4 regions of the Acidaminobacter sp. QWL-03 genome follow, and region 1 is predicted to be linked to each of the others. Evidence: riboswitches for the same ligand, from Rfam matches in the RefSeq annotation. Region 1 holds a riboswitch; each other region holds the start of a gene.
The links. A riboswitch is a leader RNA that binds a small molecule or an ion and turns the genes downstream of it on or off. The one in region 1 is predicted to bind S-adenosylmethionine.
Positions count from the first base shown of each region.

Region 1 (5,300 bases):
AACTCGGGTTTGATAGGCACTAGCCGCTGACACCGAGTTTATCCTTCTTTTTCCCATCTTACCACTTTTATGCTACCAAGAGGTACCCCTATTTAAATTTCTCTAATGGCTCAGTGCTAAAACGCTGCAACCACACTGCCTTCATAGGTTGACTCGATAAACGCCTTGACTTCCTCACTCTGGAGGGCTGCGAGAAGTGCTTTGAGGGCTTCGTTGTTCTCTTCGCCGGCTCTGATCGCCAAAATATTGGCGTATGGAGACTCTGCGCCTTCGACGAGGAGACCATCAGCCACAGGATTTAGACCTGCTTCAATGGCGTAGTTGCCGTTGATTACCGCAGCATCGACATCCTGGAGGACACGCGGCAATTGAGCGGCCTCAATGGCCTTAAACTTTAAGTTCTTAGGATTTTCAACAATGTCGAGCTCTGTCGCGTCGAGACCGCTGTCCTCGGAAAGGGTGATGAGGCCGTTGGCTTCAAGCAGGATCAGCGCCCGGCCGCCGTTGACCGCGTCGCTCGGGATGGCAATGACGGCGCCTTCCGGCAGCGCGTCGGCTGATTCGACTTTCTCGGAATAGAGGGCAAGAGGCTCAACATGAACGTTGCCGGCGGAGACGACTTCAGTCTGATGTTCTGCGTTGAAGTCATCCAGGTAAGGCTGGTGCTGGAAGAAGTTGGCGTCGAGCTCGCCGTCATTGAGAGCGAGGTTGGGCTTGACGTAGTCGGTAAACTCGACGACCTGGAGCTCAATGCCTTGAGCGAGAAGGTCGTCCGCCACAAGAGCAAGCAGCTCTGCGTGAGGTACCGGCGTTGCGCCGACCTTCAGAACGGTGGTTTCAGCAGCAGCCGGTGTTTCCGCAGCTGTTGTCTCAGTGTTGGCGCCGCATCCCGCGAACAGGACAAGGGCAAGGATGAGGATGAGTGACAATAACAAAGATTGTTTTTTCATAGTGGTTAACCTCCTGGTTTCTGTTTATTATGATGAACGCTTCGCGAGGATTCTCCCCGCCGCGAAGTTTCCAATCCACTGGGTGCCTTGCACCAGCAGGATGATGACCGCTACCGCGGCGATCATGACATCCGTTTGAAAGCGGTGAAACCCGAACCGGATGGCCAGGTCCCCCAGACCGCCGCCGCCTATTGCCCCCGCCATAGCTGAGTAGCCTATGATGTTGATGACCGTCAGCGACATCCCCAGGATCAGGGACGGCAGCGCTTCCGGCAGCAGCGCCTTGGTCACCAGCTGCCAGTGGGTCGCGCCCATGGCGACCACGGCTTCAATTGTGCCATCATCCACTTCTTTGAGGGCGTTTTCCACCACCCGCCCAACGAATGGCGCAGCGCCAATTGCCAGCGGGATAATTGTCGCCGTTGTGCCAATGGTCGTCCCCACCACCACCCTGGACAGCGGGAACAGCAGAATCATCAAAATGATGAAAGGGAAAGATCTCAACACATTGACCACCCCGTCCAGAACGCTGTAAAGCAGCGGCTTCGGATAAAGTCCATTTTTGGGAGTCAGGTAAAGTAAAATGCCTATACCGAGTCCAATGGCCAGCGCAAAGAGGCTGGACAAAACCACCATGTAGATCGTTTCGAGCGTAGGTTGAATAAGCAATTTCATCAGAGTCACGCGCTCGCCTCCTTTCTGAATTTCGCATTTGACTTAATCCCTGTTATTACCCCATTCTCAATTGTAGCAATCCTGTCGCAGACCTGATGCATAATGTCGTGCTGATGGGAGATCATGACTATAGTCAGACCCCGCTGATCCCTCAGTTTCAGCAGCAGCTTCAGAATGGACTGGGTAGTCTCAGGGTCCAGGGCGCTGGTTGCCTCGTCACTCAGAAGGATCTCCGGATTCGACGCCAGCGCCCGGGCTATAGCCACCCTTTGCTTTTGTCCGCCGCTGAGCTGCCCCGGATAAGAATCCCGTTTTTCCCAAAGCTCGACTTCCTTGAGGAGCCCCTCTACCCTACGCTCAATTTCGATTTTATCAACACCATCAATTTCCAGTGGAAAGGCTACATTATCCCGAACTGTTCTTGAACTGAGAAGATTGAAGCCCTGAAAGATCATGCCTATGTTTCTGCGCTGCTTTCTCAGCGCCTGCAGGGTCATCCGTGTAATATCCGCGCCGCCAATAAGCACTTCCCCTTGGTCCGGCTGCTCCAGGCCATTGATGGTTCGGATCAGCGTACTCTTTCCGGCGCCGCTTTTTCCCACGATCCCAAAGATTTCGCCTTTCTCGATCTCCAGAGAAATTTGCGATAGTGCCTGAAAGTCCGCGCCGTTCGCTTGTCGAAATTTTTTTGTTATATTTTGAAATTTAATCATTTTTTTCCTCCTCTGCCAAATAAAAAAACCTCAAGCGCATCACAGCGAAGAGGTTTATAGACCGTGTTGCCCCATCGCTGTCAGCAGTACCACCTTGCCTTACGGCAGGTTGGCGCAGGATCATCGAGCTGACTCTCTCCCCTGACTCTTGATATGGCTGTTTAAGTTGTTGAAATGAATACTAACACATCTGAAAATGTTTTGCAATACTCAAGTGAAATAGTCGGAATATTTTTTCTTTTCAAGATGAAGAATGCTGAATTGGAAATCAATAGGCCAGAGGCCTCTAAGACCAATTCAGCATCCTTCTTCCTGAGTGCAGCCTCCCGGCTGCCCTTAAACTCAATTAGTTAATCCTGTTGAGTCTCAGTCTTCTCAACGAAAACCTCCATCCCTGGATACAATGCTCTAATCTCATCCAGCATTTCAGCAGCAAGAGCTTCAGAATCCAGCTGCCCAATCTCCATGAAAAAGAGGTCACTTTCCGTCACAGAAGGCAAAATCCTGCGCTGTGGATACTGATTCATGATGGTTTCTTCCAAGATCGCAAGCCCTTCGCCACGCGGCATGTCCACAGTTCGAACTCGGTAGCGCTCTAAAACTGTTGTTGCCTCAGAAGACGTTTCTACCTCCACCACCAGACTTGCAGGTGACGCCATTTCGCGTATTTCGTATGAAATAGACTCCGCAAACACAATCATGAAGCGGACCGTGGAATCATCCAGCGTGACAACAGGATAGACCGCCGTTACAAGCGGACTCTCCTTAATTTTTTCAAAATCCTCTATCGCCGAGAGCATTCTGACCCCGCTGATTTCAAACAACAGAGTTTCAGGCTTATGCGCATAGACGACCTTATAGGCACTGGCAAGGTCTTGTGACGCGCCGTCCTGGTCGAAATGGATGACGAACTGCGCCTTTCCGTTTTGAGTTTGAGTGCTGATTCCACTGATGTCAGTGCCATCTGTAACCATTCCGCCGCTTGCCTTGCCATCTGTGAAAGTCAGTATTTTGACCAACTGACCCAAAATTGGGATCTCTGACAATTTACTTGCGAACATGGGTGAAGCATTGAGGCTGCCTACAAAAATCAACAGCGCTGCAGCTGCAGCATAAAGGACACGCCTAGGCGCCTGCGAAGACTTCCGGTCGCCTGAATTAATTTTTTGTGTCGCAGTCTGCTTGTCACGCTGCCCCTCAAGAATCGCATTATTTATGACCTCATCCAATTGCTCAGGTACCTTTAACTCACGATAATCCATTTTCATATGATTTAATGCTTGAATTCGCTTATTCAAACACTTCGACCTCCTTTAACTCAATTCTCAGCCGCTTCACTATTCTGTGCAGTTGGCTCTTCACCGTACCCAGCGGCATTTCCATAATTCCTGCAATTTCTTCGAGCTTCAGATCTTCAAAGTATTTCAGATGAATCAGTTTTTTCTGCGTCTCATCCATTCCCTGAATGGCCTCTCTCAAATCCATAACAGCCTCTGTATCAATGCCCTGATGAACGGATTGTACTTCCCAGACTTCAGGAACTTGCGCTACATTTTCTTTTTTTCTGAGCACATCCACTGCACAATTGATCAGGATCCGGATCAGCCAGCTTTTCATATAAGCATCCTCTTTCAGGTTTACCAGATTGACAATGGCCTTGTATGTGGCCTCCTGAACCACGTCCAACGCATCATGCTCATTCTTGACATAGCTGTATGCAATACGGTAAAGCTGGAGTTTATTTTCTTGTATTAACTGGATCAGGACTGCTTCCCTATCCTGAAGCTGATTTTTCTTTTTTCCAAACACCTATTCGATCCCACCTTTTAAAATTCACCCATTAGACCTTCGAGACGATCAAAAGGTTTCACCATTAGAATAAAAAACCATCAGCAAATATTTCTGCCGATGGTCCCATCATCCCACACTTCCTCATAAAGGTCGCGTCATATGCATAACAGTAATATTGGTCTTGGTCCCGCCCGGATAGATGAAGAAGACAGGGTCAAAAGGCCAAAGGCGCTGAAGGTGGAAGAAGGTGTCTGCGGCGGGTGCCTATCAACCCCTTCTTCCGCCACATTACTTCCCCACCAAATGCCGCATCGCCGCTATGGGTTCATAAAACAGCATCCTAGGCCCTGAATACCGCATGACATCCCGGATCCGGTCCCTCATCTCAGGGCTGTAGCAATGCACTGGGCACTTAGAGCAAAACGGTTTCTCAGACCCAAATTTGCATTGCTCTAACCGGGTTAATGCGTAAGATGTCAATGCGCTGCATTCAGTGCAGACGGATGCCTTATTGTGATGCCCTTTGCAGTAGATGTCGATCATTTTATTCACGACTCTTTTTTCCATCTCTATTCTGTCCTTGTCCATAGAAATCACCTTTTACATATTTACCAATTTAAAATCCAGGTAAACCATGGAATATTGAACGATAAAAAAACCATCGGCAAAAACAAAAGCTCTGCCGATGGTCCCAAATCGCCACAATTCTCCTAAAGGTCAATTCGTCTGCCTTCCTCCGCCGAGAGGTAAGCGGCGTACACCAGCTTCACACTTTCCGCTGCCAGATCAAAGTCGCTGACCGGGCGGCGGTCAAAGGCGACACACTCGACAAAATCCTGAAGCTCGCCAGTATAGCCTCTGAGAACTTCATCCGACACAAAGGAGCGGTTCCACCCCAGCTTGTTCGGAATCATTTCCGCCAGATAAATGTCCTCAATCTTCTCCTCATCCAGGAAATAGGTCTGGAAGTAATCCGTAGGGGCGACGTTGCAATTGAAGGTCGCATCGTTCGCGTAGACATCAATATAGGTCTTCGTTCCGCCCAGATAGGTATCCGAGCCTATGACCAGGGCTTTCGTCCCGTCCGAAAAGGTCAAGGTGACGGTGATGGTGTCCTCCACATCCACAGGGTTGGCGCTGAGGTGCCTGCGTTCTTCCTCGGTAAGCGTAG
Region 1 is NZ_CM178752.1:340,483-345,782, reverse strand. It holds gene AC4PHM_RS01505 (MetQ/NlpA family ABC transporter substrate-binding protein) at 117-950, opposite strand; gene AC4PHM_RS01500 (methionine ABC transporter permease) at 978-1,625, opposite strand; gene AC4PHM_RS01495 (methionine ABC transporter ATP-binding protein) at 1,631-2,338, opposite strand; SAM riboswitch class I at 2,407-2,496, opposite strand; gene AC4PHM_RS01490 (hypothetical protein) at 2,689-3,636, opposite strand; gene AC4PHM_RS01485 (sigma-70 family RNA polymerase sigma factor) at 3,629-4,147, opposite strand; gene AC4PHM_RS01480 (nitrous oxide-stimulated promoter family protein) at 4,418-4,717, opposite strand; gene AC4PHM_RS01475 (Gfo/Idh/MocA family protein) at 4,840-5,300, opposite strand, start outside.

Region 2 (5,300 bases), 1.3 Mb from region 1:
CACTGCGGCCAAAAGTGAACGATTATATTACAAAACCGTTACCGTCCGCGTCCCCAAATTCGTTTTTTATCGCGTCCCCAACCTTCCCCAACCTTCGCCAACCTTACTTTTTTTCTAAAACAGGTGGTCTTCTAACCCTTGTCGCCTGCTCAAACCCGTAAGCCGCCTCAATCAGGACGGGTTCACACCATGGCCGGGCAAAGAGCTCCATACCCACAGGCACCCCAATTGGCGCCGTGTCTGTAGGTTCGGAGAAGCCGGCAGGCACTACGACAGAAGGGAAGCCGGTCACAGCCCCAAGAACCCCGTTTCGATCCACCTGTGAGCCCCCGACGGGCACCACCAGGCACTTTTGATGCGGGAAGACAATCAGATCGAGGTCATGCTGCGCCATGAGCGCCAAAACCTGATCCTGAAGCTGTCGACGAAGATCCATTCGTCTGCGGTAGTCCTCGCTCTCGGTGGACAGTGTCACCGCGGTTTTTAAATTCTCTTCTATGCCCGGATCGTATAGGCCACTCTCTAAAAGCGCTTCAAGGGAATGATATGGGGATTTGCCGCCGAGCCTCTCAAGATATGAACCAAGATCCCGCTTCAAGTCGTAGAGGTGAACGCTGGTTTCTGAAATGAGCCTGCCCGAATCCAGGGTGACGTCCAGTTCGACCAGGTGCGCGCCTTTTGCTTCCAAGACCTTTAAAGCTTCAGTCATGACGCGATTCACCGGCTTGTGCACTTCATCGCTTCCGAAAAAGCTTCTCAGGACACCTATAGTTTTACCTTGCAGCCCGTCAGACTTCAAAAAAGCAGTATAGGACGCCTCAACCGGACTATTGCCGCGGGACAGCGCCGTCAGCGGATCCAGGGGATCATAGCCTGCCAGGATATCCAAGGTCTTAACCGCGTCTTCCACCGTCCGCGTCATTGGCCCTGCCGTATCCTGTGTCAATGAATAGGGCACTATGCCGCTGCGGCTCACCAGCCCCAGTGTTGGTCTGAATCCCACCAGACAGCAGGCACTCGCTGGTGACCGAACAGAATTCACGGTATCTGTCCCAATGCCAATCACGCCAAAATCTGCGGCAATGCCCGCCCCGGTGCCGCCGCTGGATCCCCCAGGCGTTCGTGTCAGATCATAGGGATTCAGTGTCTGTCCCAGCACGGAGCTAACCGTTTCACCCCATACCGCGAACTCGTGCAGGTTCATTTTGGCGAGAATGACTGCCCCTGCCGCCTGCAGCTTTTTCACAATCCAGCCATCCTCATCCGGCGTCACCCCCAGAAGCGCTTTACAGCCAGCAGTTGTGGGCATAAAGCTGGTATCCACGTTGTCTTTCAGCAGCACCGGAATCCCATGGAGCGGCCCCGTCAGCCCATCCTTTTTAAAAGCCGCGTCCAGCGCCTTAGCCTGCTTCAGGACCAGCGGATTTACTTGAATGACCGCGTTGATCTTTGGCCCCTGCTGATCATAGCGCTCGACCCTATCAAGATACATGCGGACAAGGGCCTCACATGTCAGCCTGCCTGTTATCATAGCCTCATGTAGGCGTTCAATAGTCGCTTCCAAAAACTCCTTCTCCAAATTCAAACGCTCCGCCTCCCGGTTCAATGGTTTAAGATCATTATACACCCCTTGATTGTATATTAAACCGTTGCCGAGCGACAATCCGAGGTGGGACTTATGTCGCTTTTTTGAAATCACAATACAATTTGGCGTCAAAAATGGTATATTGTTATAATGTAACCAGTGGTTACGAAAGCTTTAATTTCAGGAGGCCCAAGATGCAAAAGGAAGTATTCAAAGGGAGCATCCTTTTTGGACCCGTTCCGGTGGCCCTTGTCACGACCATCGGCGAAAAAGGGGAACCTAATGTGTTTACGGTGGGGTGGATTGGTGTTGCTTGCACGAAGCCGCCCATGCTGTCTATAGCAATTCGAAAGGAGAGAGTGTCCCACGCCAATCTGATGCGTCATCCGGAATGTGTGGTCAATCTGCCAACACGGGAAATGGTGCAGTCGGTAGACTTTTGCGGTGTCAGAAGTGCATCTCAAGTCGACAAGATTGCGCATTGTAATTTTGAACTTGAACCTGGCATCGCGGTCAGTGTGCCCTCGATACGGTCATGTCCCATAGCCCTGGAGTGTGTGGTGCGCAGTGTGACACCGCTGGGGACCCATGACCTGTTTCTCGTCGAGATATTGAAAAACAAGGTGGATCCGGCACTGATCGATGAGGAAGGCAAGATTCATATGGAGAAAGGAAGTCCCATCACTTATCTGCACGGAACCTATTACGCGCTTGGGGGGAAGCCAATTGGCAGCTTTGGCTTTTCCGTTGCCAGGCGCAAGGCGGCCAAGGAGAAGGTCAGCCACCTGCTGAAGCCTTCCAAAAAGACATCCGGTGACAAGGCAAAATCAAAGAAAGGCAGGTCATTGTGATGCAAACCTGGATCTTATATTTGACCTCTTTTGGGCTGTTGGCATTTTCCTGGCAGAAAGACAAGAAAAAAACCAAAATGGCGCTCAAAAAAGCGCTGAAATCCTTCGAAAATATATTGCCTCAGATTTTGGGCGTCATCACCCTGGTCGGCATTATGCTGGCGCTTATAAATCCTGAGGTGATCAGCCGCTTGATCGGAGGAGACTCCGGTTGGATTGGCGTGACAGCGGCGGCACTGGTCGGCGGGATCACGCTGATCCCAGGCTTCATTGCCTTTCCTACAGCGGCTATGCTGCTGGAGCGCGGTGCCGGCTACATGCAGATTGCGGCTTTCATTTCATCCCTGATGATGGTCGGCGTAATGACATTTTCTATTGAGAGTAAGTATTTCAGCAGGAAAGCGGCATTAATCCGGAATGTGTCTGCCTTCGTTTTTTCTTTCCTGGTCGCCATTATCATTGGAAAGGTCATGGGTGAGTTTTAATGGAGGAGAAGATGAAGCAAAACACAAATCAAGGACCGGGTCAGGGCCCGGGAGGTCAGCCACCCCAAAAGGTGCCGCTGATCAAACGGTATGCCTTCTTCCTGGTGACCGCTGCACTTCTCATTGTGTTATACCTGGTCAGTCCCACCCAGGGCGAAACTGCGGCGCTAATGACAGGCAAAAGTCTGCTCGAAATGCTGACCATCATTCCGCCAATCTTTCTGCTGCTTGGACTATTGGACGTCTGGGTGCCGAGAGAACTGCTCATCCGCCATATGGGTCCCGGCTCGGGACTGCGCGGCGTGCTGCTGGCCATCCTGATTGGTTCTGCGGCTGCCGGACCGCTCTACGGCGCGTTTCCGGTCGCAGCGGTGCTCATGAAGAAGGGCGCGGGCTTTAAGAATGTCATGATTTTCATGGGTGCCTGGTCCACCACTAAAATTCCGATGGTCCTTTTCGAGATCACCTCACTGGGGAAAACTTTCGCGTTGACGCGGCTGATCGCAAGCCTGGCGGGTATTTTCATCATCACACTGGTGGTAGACCGCATGCTCACCCCAGAGGAAAAGGCAGGTATATACGCGAAGGCGGCGGAATTCTAGGAAAGGAAACTGGGTGTCAGACACCCGGTTTCACTCTTTTTGAATCCGGGTGTCTGACACCCAGTTTCCGCTGCCCTCCAGTTTCCGCCGTCAGATTCTGCGTACAATATAACCAAAATTCGAATTGGCAGAAAATTGTCGAAATTTCAGTTGACGTCCTAACTGCCAATATGCTAAGATTCAATTCAACCAAATATCGAGACACTCTTATCAAGAGCGGCGGAGGGACAGGCCCTGTGAAGCCCGGCAACCAGCAGTCATGCATGGTGCTAATTCCTGCAGCGAAAGGTTTTTCGCTGACAGATGAGTGAGGATCCGACCATGTGATTATCGACCTCTTTCATCAAAGGGGTCTTTTTATTTGGAAAAAATCATAAAAAGGAGTAATGAATATGACAGACACAGCTTACAGATTCGAAACCCTTCAGGTCCATGCAGGTCAGGAACCGGACCCGGTCACAGGCTCCAGAGCCGTGCCCATTTATCAAACCTCGTCCTATGTCTTCAGGGATGTGAACCACGCTGCAGATCTCTTTGCTTTGAAAGAATCTGGCAACATCTATACGCGCATCATGAACCCTACGACGGATGTCCTTGAAAAGCGCATCGCGGCCCTTGAGGGCGGCATTGGTGCGTTGGCGGTAGCCTCCGGTTCCGCGGCAGTCACCTATGCCATCATGAACATCGCGCAGGCGGGAGACGAGATTGTCTCGGCGGCGACCCTCTACGGCGGCACTTATAACCTTTTCAAGCTGACTTTCCCTAAATACGGCATCGTGACCCGCTTTGTGCAGCCGGACGACCCGGAGAACTTCAGAGCAGCTATCAACGAGAAAACGAAAGCGATTTATATTGAGTCCATCGGCAACCCGGGCATCAACCTCATCGACTTCAAAGCCGTGGCGGCCATTGCCCACGAGCACGGACTGCCGCTGATCGTGGACAATACCTTCGCGACCCCATACCTGTTCAGGCCTTTTGACCATGGGGCGGACATCATCATCCACTCGGCGACGAAGTTTATTGGCGGCCATGGGACGACCATCGGCGGACTGATCGTGGACTCGGGCAAGTTTGACTGGGCGGCTTCCGGGAAGTTCCCGGGCCTGACTGAGCCGGATCCGAGCTACAACGGCATTCGCTATGCGTCGGATGTCGGGCCTGCGGCGTATATCATCAAAGCCAGAGTTCAGCTCCTCAGGGACACCGGCGCCTGCATCAGCCCGTTCAACTCGTTCCTGCTGCTCCAAGGCCTTGAGACATTGTCGCTGCGCGTGGAGCGCCACGTCGAGAACGCCCAGAAGATTGCCAGATTCCTCGAAGCCCATCCGCTGGTCAGTTGGGTCAGCCATCCTGATCTGGAGAGCAATCCGTACCACGGCCTTGCGAAGACCTACTTCCCGCGCGGCTGCGGCTCCATCTTCACCTTTGCCATCAAGGGCGGCCTCGAAGCGGGTGTCAAGTTCATTGAAAGTCTAAAGTTGTTCTCGCTGCTTGCCAATGTGGCAGACGCAAAGTCCCTGATTATCCACCCGGCCAGCACGACGCATGCTCAGCTGGATCCGGACGCCCAGAAAGCGGCGGGTGTCACGCCGGATCTGTTCAGGATTTCGATTGGCATTGAAAACGCCCAGGATCTGATCGAGGATTTGGATCAGGCTCTGAAGGCGGCGCTGAACGCTTAAAGTGCTGCTGCCGATGGTCGCGAAGCCGAAATACCCGAGTTTCGAAACCATCGGCAGAAACGGCTTTTTCAAGTAAGACGCACAAAACACAT
Region 2 is NZ_CM178752.1:1,630,071-1,635,370, reverse strand. It holds gene AC4PHM_RS07480 (amidase family protein) at 104-1,585, opposite strand; gene AC4PHM_RS07475 (flavin reductase family protein) at 1,780-2,436, shown strand; gene AC4PHM_RS07470 (permease) at 2,436-2,921, shown strand; gene AC4PHM_RS07465 (permease) at 2,933-3,523, shown strand; SAM riboswitch class I at 3,728-3,833, shown strand; gene AC4PHM_RS07460 (homocysteine synthase) at 3,916-5,208, shown strand.
Region 2: linked by a shared signal. The riboswitch ahead of AC4PHM_RS07460 (homocysteine synthase) and the one ahead of AC4PHM_RS01495 (methionine ABC transporter ATP-binding protein) in region 1 are both predicted to bind S-adenosylmethionine.

Region 3 (5,300 bases), 970 kb from region 1:
TCGAGAAGTCGAAGATCAGACGCCCGCCCGTGGAACCGTTCGGGCTGAACTTAAGCGGTACAAAGCTCCCTGTCACCTCTTGAGGATACCCCAGGAAAGTTGCCGATGGCTGCTCAAAGTCAAATAGAACGGTATGTGACTCGCCGACGGCTATTGGCAAATGTTTTTTAATGCCATTGTATTCAACTGTGATCACGCCCTTGCCGGGATTGACTCCCGCTGTGAAAGTACCGTCAGGATTTAATGCGATCAATTGATCCGGAATGGTCCATGTCGCGAAATCCGTAGGCAGCTCAGCCTGATGCCCGGTCGCATCGAGGGCGAACAACTTGAAGTTTCCAGTTTCGCCAAGCTTCAATTGGAGCGAAGATGGCTTGATGATCAGATCCACCGCGTCTTTATAGACCTCGATGGTCTTTGAAGCGGTCAAGCCGCCATAACTTGCAGTGATGACACCTTTGCCTGCAGAGGAAGGTACAAAGCCTTCTTCGGTAAAGCTGCCTCCAACGCCTGTCACTGACCAGCTGATCAGAGCCGGATCGATCTCAACCGGGCTGCGGTTGGCATCAATGCCTTTCAGAGACAGCTCAAGCGGTGCATTGACAAAGATTCCGGACTGAGCGGCTTCCAACAGAATCAGATCCAATGTGCCGCCTTCCGCAGTGCTGATCACGCCAATGCCGTTGTGCACCCTTCGCTCCGGGCCGTCAGAGGGGGTATTGACCACGTCGAGGTCAGTGGAGCCAACCGGCCGGACGACCATGGTAGTTGAACCGCCTCCGTCGAGGTTTATAGCATCATAGGCGCCAAGCTCAATTAGAAGCTGAGAGAGCTCAGGCTGATTCAAGCCTCTGAAATTATTGGTTCGGCCGTCAACCGTCAGCAGGATCAATTGTTGTTTGTCCTTTGTGATCCCGGCTGCCGTTCTTGGATGTTGACCGGCTATATTCAACGTGTAGGTGCTGACAGGCTTTCCGTCCTTTACCATGACGGAGCCGCCGCCTATGGTGAAGTCAATATTTTTCAGCGAGTCGCTGTAATCGATCTCCACGGTGTCGCCGACGCGGAAGTTGTCCCGCAGCTCCTTGATTTTAGTGCCTACAGCCGCGACAACAAAGGTGTTGTCAGTGAGCGGATAGGGGTTGCCATTTTCCTGGAAGCCTCTGACAACGCCATTTTCGACATACATTTCAAGAATCGCGACATTGGCTGTTTTACCGAAGGATTTTGCTGCCCATTTTGAATCGAAGACAATGGCGCGGTCGTAATTCAGATAAGGTTTGTTGATGTAATTCAATGACATTGTGTAACTGCCATTGGATAAGGTCATTTCATAGTTTGCCCAATGATCAATGAATGGAACACCGTAGTTAGTAATATTGAGTGAGGCAAATCTAGTGTCTCCATTTGGGGTCGTAATCAAAGCACCTTCGTCCACAATAGGGCCAAGGGTCGAGCTTGTCGCCGGATCAAAAAAGTCAGCGTTGACAGAGCCGATGAGATTGTCATAGGATTTTGAAATGTTTGATAAACTGGCCTTAGCTGACAAAAGGCTTGGATAGATGGGTTTGACCTTGAGATTTGGGTTTTTCAGATCAACTTTCAGGACGTTGACGTTGACCCAGCCTCCGTCCGTCAGGCGAAGCAGTTTTTCGTACTGCACACCATTTGTAATGGTTTCGGTTGTTTTATTCTGATAATAAAGCTGATAGTCAGCAAAAGCCGACGAGGTGATAAGTGACAGAGCAAGGGCGGCTGTAGCAAATTTTCGCCCAATGCGGATAAATTGTGGTTGCATAAAATCACCTTCCCAACCCAATTATACTAAATTTCCCGGAGTGGCCTATTACAGTGACCTTACGAAATGGTTACAAAGATAGGGGTTGAAAAAATAGGTTGCTATCCTATATCTCCTGTGCTATAATTTCAATGGTCAAAAACAAATAATTGAATCCTTATTGAGAGTGGTGGAGGGAATAGGCCCAATGAAACCCGGCAACCGGTACGAACGGTGAGAGGCCGCATTTTATATGCAGACCTTGAGTTTGTTCAGTAAAAAGGTGCTAAATCCTACAGTCGCTTTTTGGACGACTGAGAGATGAGGTGTGCTTAAGTAATCTGAAGTGCCTCTTCTTTTCTGAAGGGGCTTTTTTTATTTGCGCGGCACGGTTCTGGATTAGTTGTCGGAGCCGGGACCATCGGCAGGGTCTTTAAAGGGTCCTGCATGAGACACTAACACAAATTGATGAAATTCAGGAGGCATGAAAAAGTGAAAAAAAGACTCTTTACTTCTGAGAGTGTTACAGAGGGACATCCGGATAAGATCTGCGACCAGATTTCTGACGGCATTCTTGACGCCATTCTCGCCAATGACCCAAAAGCACGCGTCGCATGTGAAACTGCGGTAACAACAGGTCTCGTGCTCGTTATGGGCGAAATAACGACGAGCTGTTATGTTGACATTCCGAAGACAGTTCGGGACATAATCAAGGACATTGGTTATACACGCGCGAAATACGGTTTTGACGCGGATACTTGCGCGGTGATCACTTCTATTGACGAGCAGTCCGCGGACATAGCCATGGGCGTGGATGACGCGTTGGAACATCGCAGCGGCCAAATGACGGATGAGATCGAAGCGATTGGCGCAGGGGACCAGGGCCTGATGTTCGGTTACGCCTGCAACGAAACGCCAGAGCTGATGCCGCTGCCTATCTCGCTGGCGCATAAACTGGCGCGGCGTTTGACAGAGGTCCGTAAAAAAGGTGTTCTCGACTATCTCCGCCCGGATGGAAAAACCCAGGTGACAGTAGAGTATCATGGGGATACGCCGGTTCGAATTGATACGATTGTCATTTCGACGCAGCACAGCCCGGAGGTTACCAGAGAACAGATCGAGAAAGACCTGAAGCAGTATGTCATTGGTCATATAGTGCCTGAAGCGCTTTTGGATGAAGAAACCAAATACTACATCAATCCAACCGGACGCTTCGTCGTTGGGGGACCTCAGGGTGACTCCGGTCTGACTGGAAGAAAGATCATTGTCGACACCTATGGCGGCTATTCACGTCATGGCGGCGGCGCGTTCTCCGGCAAGGATCCTACAAAGGTGGACCGCTCCGCGACCTATGCTGCACGCTATGTTGCCAAGAACATTGTAGCGGCAGGCCTTGCGGACAAGTGTGAAATTGAGCTCGCTTATGCTATAGGCGTCGCAAGACCGGTCTCTGTACTGGTTGAGACCTTTGGAACCGGTAAAGTGTCTGAGGAGAGGATTCTTGAACTGGTCAACAAGCACTTTGACTTGCGTCCGGCGGCCATCATTCGGGACCTCGAGCTGAGACGTCCTATTTTCCGACAAGTTGCAGCCTATGGACACTTTGGCCGCACGGATCTCGATGTCCCTTGGGAGCGTACGGATAAAGCAGCCATTCTTAAAGAAGAGGCTTTCAAATAATTAAAGGTCACAGGGTCCTGAATCTCTTATGATTTAGGACTCTTTTTTTGAAAAATATCTAAATTATGCTATAATGCATTTTAGTAACTACATTAATTTTGGAGCGTGATTGATTTGGAACCAAGTGACTTATGGCAAAGTATTTTACTGATTTCGCTTTTAATGATGTCAGCATTTTTCTCAGCCTCAGAAACAGCGCTGATGTCACTCAGCAAAATCAGACTCAGACACATGGTGGAAGAAAATGTTAAGGGCGCTGAACGGGTATCCCGCCTTTTAAAATCTCCAAGCCGTCTGTTGGGTGCCATACTGGTCGGCAATAATATTGTTAATATAGCGGCCTCTGCGCTTGCAACATCTATAGCCATTGCAATGTTTGGTCCTGTTCAAGGCGTTGGTATTTCGACGGTTGCCATGACATTACTCGTACTGATCTTCGGTGAGATTACACCTAAATCTTATGCCTCTGAACATTCGGAGAAACTTGCGCTTAAAGTAGCCGCGCCAATCTCATTGATCATGGTGTTAATGACACCTGTGCTTTCAGCCGTCATGTTCATTACCGGACTTCTAATCCGTTTGTTGGGCGGAAGTCCTAACAAAGATCAGCCATTCATCACTGAGGAAGAGCTGAAGACTATGGTGACGGTCAGCCACGAGGAAGGTGTCCTCGAAGGCGATGAAAAGAAGATGATTTACAACGTATTTGAATTTGGAGACTCACAGGTTGGAGATGTCATGACACCTAGAACGGATATGGTCATGATTGAGAAAAATATGGAATTTCAGGAAATTGTGGATATTTTCAAGAGCGAAAGGTTTTCGAGAATTCCTGTATATGACGAGACGCCGGATAATATCATTGGTCTTTTAAATGTCAAGGATCTGATTTTTTATGAGCCGCTCCATAACACTTTCAATATTGAGGACTTTATAAGGGAACCTTATTTTACTTACGAATTCAAAATGACCAGCGAGCTTTTTTCGGAGATGAGATCGAAACGCGCTGCTATAGCTATAGTTTTGGATGAATACGGCGGGACTGCGGGCATGGTCACCCTTGAGGATCTTGTTGAAGAAATCGTGGGCGATATTCAAGACGAATATGATGACCACGAGGTTTCAATAGAAGTGATCCAGGAAGACGAGTATGTTGTGGACGGATCAACTAAGATTGATGTGGTCAATGAAATGCTGGGGCTTCGTATTGAAACCGAGGATTTTGACTCCATAGGCGGGTTTATCATTGGTGAATTCGGAAGATTGCCAGAAGTTGGTGAGCGAATTGAACACGGCAATGTTGAGTTTGTCGTTGAGAGTATCGAGAAAAACAGGATAGAGAAGCTCAGGATTTTGACCTGATTAATCAAATAATGCAATTGACATGAAATCGAAAGAGCGCAGCCTTATGTGATATGGCTGCGCTCTTTGACTGTTTAACTACCTACTTGCGTTGGTTTATATATCAACAGGTCTTCTTGGTTCATGATAATGACCTGACATGCTGGTGCGATAATGCCCATTTCAGCTTGAAAGTTTAATGGATCGCCGCCATGCTCAATAAATGTGCCATAATGGCATGGAATGGCGATTTTCGTTTTAAGATCACTTGCGAGACGTGCGCCCTCAGCAGCGTTTAAATTTCCGAAATTCCCGTTAATGGACAGAAATGAAAGATCTGGAGTGCTTTCAGCAAGCCAGGTTAATTTTTCGGGCCTGTAAGCTGTATCTCCTGAAAAATAAAGCACGGTTCCGTTGATCCTCATTAGTATTCCAACCGCGTCTGGCGATAATGTGCCATGATCTGCGAAGACTGCTTTAATTTTTGTGTTTTTAAAATCAA
Region 3 is NZ_CM178752.1:2,977,256-2,982,555, forward strand. It holds gene AC4PHM_RS13875 (phosphodiester glycosidase family protein) at 1-1,798, opposite strand, end outside; SAM riboswitch class I at 1,953-2,105, shown strand; gene metK (methionine adenosyltransferase) at 2,270-3,457, shown strand; gene AC4PHM_RS13885 (HlyC/CorC family transporter) at 3,563-4,819, shown strand; gene AC4PHM_RS13890 (MBL fold metallo-hydrolase) at 4,894-5,300, opposite strand, start outside.
Region 3: linked by a shared signal. The riboswitch ahead of metK (methionine adenosyltransferase) and the one ahead of AC4PHM_RS01495 (methionine ABC transporter ATP-binding protein) in region 1 are both predicted to bind S-adenosylmethionine.

Region 4 (5,300 bases), 1.0 Mb from region 1:
AATCTTGGGCAGTACACCCAGGATCGCCACCACGCTTTTGCGCGGCGTCAGCAGGTAACTGTCGCTCAATGAGACGCCAATGCGCTTGTGGGCCACCAGGGCCTCCAGGATAGCCTTCTGAATGGTCAGGGACAAGTCGCCATAGCCGGGACTGTAGCGAAAAGTCAAATCACCTGCCCGGCTGCGGATTTCGGCTTCGCATTTGTCGCACCAGGCCTCTGTTAATGCGGAAGCACAGGCGTCCGCGATCAGGCCGGCAGTCGGGGACAGATGGCTCTTCAAAGTGATCAGGCGCTCCGCCTGGGGTCCCAGCGTGCAGGCCATGAGGTATACGGTGTCGCAGGGCGCCAGGAGCTTCGCGATGTCCTTTCCGAGAAGGGGCTCCGAGAGTCCATGGAGCCAGATGCCCTCGGTTGTCTTCTTTTCGACGGGGAAGGGGTTATAAATCCAGCGGCCAACCAGCTTTGCTTCGAGCTCCGATGAGAGCGCCTCGACTTCCGCGAGGGTCTGGGGATCGGCCTTTTTAATCTCGCGGATGCCCAGATACCGCAGGACTTCGTCGCGATTGATCACGCTATCCCTCTTTTCTGTTGCTGAGGGCCTTGCGGATGGAGCCAATGCTCTCCATGATGCGGCGGGTCGGCTCCGGTCGGTTCATGGTATAGAGATGGATGCCGTCGACGCTGCCGCTGGACATGAGATCGATGATCTGGTCGACCGCGTAAGCGATGCCGGCCTCCTGAAGGGCTTCCGGATTGTGTTCATATTTGTCGAGGATGCGCATGAACTTTGGCGGCAGGTTGCAGCCGGACAGCTCCTGGATCTTTTTGATCTGATGGATGTTGAGGACGGGAAGGATGCCTGCCAGGACCGGGGTCTTGATGCCGAGGAGCTCCATCTTCTCTCTGAACTGGTAGAAGAGCTCGTTGTCGAAGAAGAGCTGGGTGATCAGAAAGTCGAGGCCGGTCTTGGTTTTGAATTTGAGGTTTTTGAGGTCGTCTATTTTGTTTCGGGACTCAATGTGGCCCTCCGGATAACAGGCGCCGCCAATCGAGAAATTGTCAAACTTGTGGATGTCCTCAATGAGCTCATAAGCGTACCGGTATTCCGGTGTCCAGCTTTTGTCCTCAAGAAGCGTCTGCGGGATGTCGCCGCGCAGGGCCAGAATGTTTTCAACGCCGCTGGCGCGGATCTTTTCAAGGGTGTCGATCATGCTGGACCTGGAGGAGGTGACGCAGGTGAGGTGGGCAATAGATTCAATGCCATAGGTATTTTTGATTTTGGAGGCAATTTCAATGGTGTTGTCCTGGCTCGTCCCGCCGGCGCCGTAGGTGACGCTGATGAAGTCCGGGCGGAGATCTTTCAGGGCCTCAATAGTTTCATAGATCGTTTCGATAGGGTAATTGGCCTTAGGCGGAAAGATTTCAAAGGAAACAGTCGGCCGGGTGGCAATAAGCATGTCTCTGATTTTCATTGGGGTGACTTCCTTTCATTGGCTATAAATTTGCTGAATTAGGATCAGTGGCCGGGTGTTTCGAAAGTCTTTAAAGATTTCAGGCAAAAAACAAAGCTCTACCGAAGTAGAGCTACGCATGTCGTGATCTCATCTCCCGGTTAAACCGCTGGACTTAGCACCACGCCCTTTTGGGCAGGTTGCCGGACTTCGCAGGGCCAGTTCCCTCCGTCACTCTGGATAAGTGCCATCCCGGACGGATGGCGGCTATTGAATTGAACTAATTATAAAAAGGAAGCGGCCAGATGTCAAGGCGAAATTCAGAATTTTTAGTTCTATTTTCACGTCTTTTTAAAAGTACAATAAGTTTGTAAGGTAAAAGCCACTGAAAGCATTGACTATCAATGGTTACAAAATATAATAAATATTTTCTAAAACCCTTGAATTCGTCCGAAAGTTCTGATATTATACATAACAATATATCGATATTCATTTGCGACGACGGGAAACGGAAAACGCAAACGGTTGCCACAGAGAGTCGACATTTGGTGAGAGTCGACGCAAGTCCGCGCCTTTTCAAATCATCCCTGAGCAGAAACGCTGAACACCTTGTATTTTGAGGCATGTAAGTGTTTTCGGTTGGCCCCGTTATCCGCCCAGGCTTGATAGAGCCGAGTGAGTGGCATTCGTGCAAATAAGGTGGTACCGCGGAATATTCCGTCCTTTCATAGTGAGAGGGCGGTTTTTTTGTTGGGAGAAAAAGGAAAAGCGTCAGAATTGGAGGGCTTTCAAATGGCATTACACATGGTTAAAGACAAGGTAACTTATCACGATTTCGTGGACTTCAAAGCGGCGAAGGAAACTCTTAAGCCGGTGATCCGAGAAACCCCGCTTATTTTCAGCGAGGCATTCAGTGAAGAGTGCGGCAACCGCGTCTACATAAAACCGGAAAATTTGCAGGTCACAGGTGCGTTCAAGATCCGTGGCGCTTTTAATAAAATCAATAAATTAACGGACGATGAAAAGGCCCGTGGCGTGATCGCATCCTCGGCGGGAAACCATGCCCAAGGCGTCGCGCTGGCGAGTACGCGTCTTGGCGTTAAGGCAACCATAGTCATGCCGAAAACGACGCCAATCATCAAAGTGGAGGCTACGAGAAACTTTGGCGCTACTGTTGTTCTCGCGGGCGACTGCTATGATGAAGCTTATGAAGAAGCTATGCGGCTTCAAAAGGAGCAAAACAGCGTCTTCATCCATCCTTTTGACGACCTGGATGTGATTGAGGGTCAAGGGACCATCGGCGTGGAAATCCTTGAAGAGCTGGAGGATGTGGATGTGGTGCTGGTGCCTATTGGCGGCGGCGGACTGATTGCGGGCATTGCGCTGGCTATGAAGCAGCTGAAGCCTTCCGTAAAAATTGTAGGGGTCGAGCCTGAGGGTGCCATGGCTATGAAAGCATCTGTCAAGCAGGACGAGATCGTGTGCCTGACGCATGTGGACACCATTGCGGATGGCGTTGCCGTCAAGAAACCGGGAAAACTGACTTTCGACATCATCCGGGAATATGTCGACGAGATTGTCACTGTCAGCGACCGCGAAATCATGGAGTCCTTCCTGATGCTGCTTGAAAAGCACAAGCTGATCGCGGAGAACTCCGGGGCAGTCGCGCTGGCAGCCCTCAAGAAGCTTCACGTCTTCAACAAGAACGTCGTCAGCGTCGTCAGCGGCGGGAATATTGACGTGGTGACCATCTCCACGCTGATCAACAAGGGTCTCGTCTCACGAGGGCGGCTCTTCTGCTTCAGCGTCGAGCTCCCCGACAAGCCGGGCGAGCTGGTCAGAATCTCCGAAGTCTTGGCAAGACTCAATGCCAACGTCATAGGTCTCAACCACAACCAGTTCAAGAACACCGACCGCTTCATGAACGTGGAGCTGGAGGTCACATGCGAGACCAGCGGCCATGCCCATATTGATGAAATTCAGCGGGAGTTGGCGAAGATTGGGTACAAGGTGAGGAAGGTCTATTAAAATGTAAATAAATGGGTGGAAGGCAGTGTCAGACACCGTCTTCCTTCCAAAGATAAAAGAGAGAGCCCCAGTGAAGCGTCACGGCTTCACCTGGCTCTCTCTTTCATTTGAGTGAAACTCGGTGTCAGCGGCCTTTGGCCTATCGACCCCGAGTTTCTCCCTCCTCTTTAAAGCGCACTCGAAATCTTTCTAATAATCCCCATAGGGGTTTGCTCAAGGTCCTGTCCAAGCGGGTTATCCTTCAGGATTTTCGCAATTTTGAGTCTGTCCATGCCCGGATGGGAGGTGCCCAAAATGACGCCGCTGATGTCGTTGATGTCTGCAATTGCCACCTTGATGCCCCTGAGGTGGGCGCTGATTTCACGGGCGACCTCATCGGGTTTATCCGGCCCCAGGACGACGCACTGGTTGTACGGCGGCAGGGTATTCGGGGTCGGGCCGTCAATGGACGACGCCTTGTAGCCCGCGAGCTGATAAAAGACGCCCTTCTTGCCGAGGGGCTTCGTCACAGCGCTGGCCGCAGCCGCCATTATGATGCGCGCCGTACCGCACTCCCTGAGAGCCATTTCCATGGTTTCAGGAATGCCAAGGCCAATGCCGGCCGGTGTCTTGGTGACGTACTTGGAGAGTACTTTAGCAAGCCTTCGCGGCTTGATATCCTTCATATAATGCGCGCGGCCCTGAGTGATCGCGACGATCTTTTCCGTAATAAACAGGATGTCGTCCTTCTCCAGGTGTTCCCGGGCGTAGGTGTCGACGATTTCCTTCAATTGATCGCCAAACATGACGACATGGGTTTTGATGGGGATGCGCAGGAAGCGCTCGCCGCCAATTTCAATTTCGGGATATTTTACTTTCTTTGGCTTGGCAGGTTGAGCCGGTTGTGCAGGTTGAGCCGGTTGGTTGGGTTCAGTCATGGTCAAATCCTCCATTCAATTGGTCGAGCGGTCATTTGGAGCCCTCGTTGTGCCGATGGTCACCTATCGGCAGAGCACTGGAAGCGATCCGCTGAATCATAGTCGCTTCCGGCGCACCGAGCCGTATTGTTTTATGTAAGCCTCTGGCTGCGAAAAAGAGTGTGATGGCGGGAAAAAGCCAGCTGGACAACGCGTAGGGCAGGTAGGCCGCGGTGGAGACACCGGTGACGGTGGCCACCAGGATGCCGTTGATATTCCACGGAATGAGCGGTACACACACGACGCCGGTATCGCTGATGGTTCGGGCCAGCAAACGGCGGTCGATTTTGAAAGCGTCGTATTTTTCTTTAAAATAATTGCCGGTGATCAGCGAGGTCATGGTTTGATTGCCGGAAACCAGACTGACCAGGAGGCTGATCATGCCCGTGGCAAAGATCAGGTGCCCCTTGGTGTTGAGATGCCTTGAGGCTCTGTCGAGAAGCGGATCGAGACAGCGGATTGTCTGAAACAGGCCACTCAGGGCGGAGGCAATGGCTATGAGGAGCAGCGCGCCCATCATTGAAATCAAACCGCTGCCTGAGAACAAGGCACCTAGGGGACCACTGCCCTTGAGACCACTGAACAGCGGCAACCACTCAAAACCGCCTCCAAGGAGGCCGCTCCCTATGCTGAGGACGAGTGCCGCGCTGAGACTGACCACCATATTCTGACGCAGGACGAGTACGAAAAACAGCATCACTGCGGGCGGGATCAGCTGGCTGGGACCGATTTCAAAGCTCTGCCCCAGAAGCTGCCTGAGGGCGTCCAGAGACTGTGCCTGTGACGCGCTGGCAGAGGGCCCAAATAAACCATAGGATATGGTTGTCATTATAAACACCGGAAGGGTGGATGACAACATATAA
Region 4 is NZ_CM178752.1:1,371,290-1,376,589, reverse strand. It holds gene AC4PHM_RS06275 (hypothetical protein) at 1-573, opposite strand, end outside; gene metF (methylenetetrahydrofolate reductase [NAD(P)H]) at 575-1,474, opposite strand; SAM riboswitch class I at 1,601-1,700, opposite strand; T-box leader at 1,943-2,181, shown strand; gene ilvA (threonine ammonia-lyase) at 2,246-3,481, shown strand; gene AC4PHM_RS06260 (coenzyme F420-0:L-glutamate ligase) at 3,649-4,398, opposite strand; gene AC4PHM_RS06255 (Na+/H+ antiporter NhaC family protein) at 4,430-5,300, opposite strand, start outside.
Region 4: linked by a shared signal. The riboswitch ahead of metF (methylenetetrahydrofolate reductase [NAD(P)H]) and the one ahead of AC4PHM_RS01495 (methionine ABC transporter ATP-binding protein) in region 1 are both predicted to bind S-adenosylmethionine.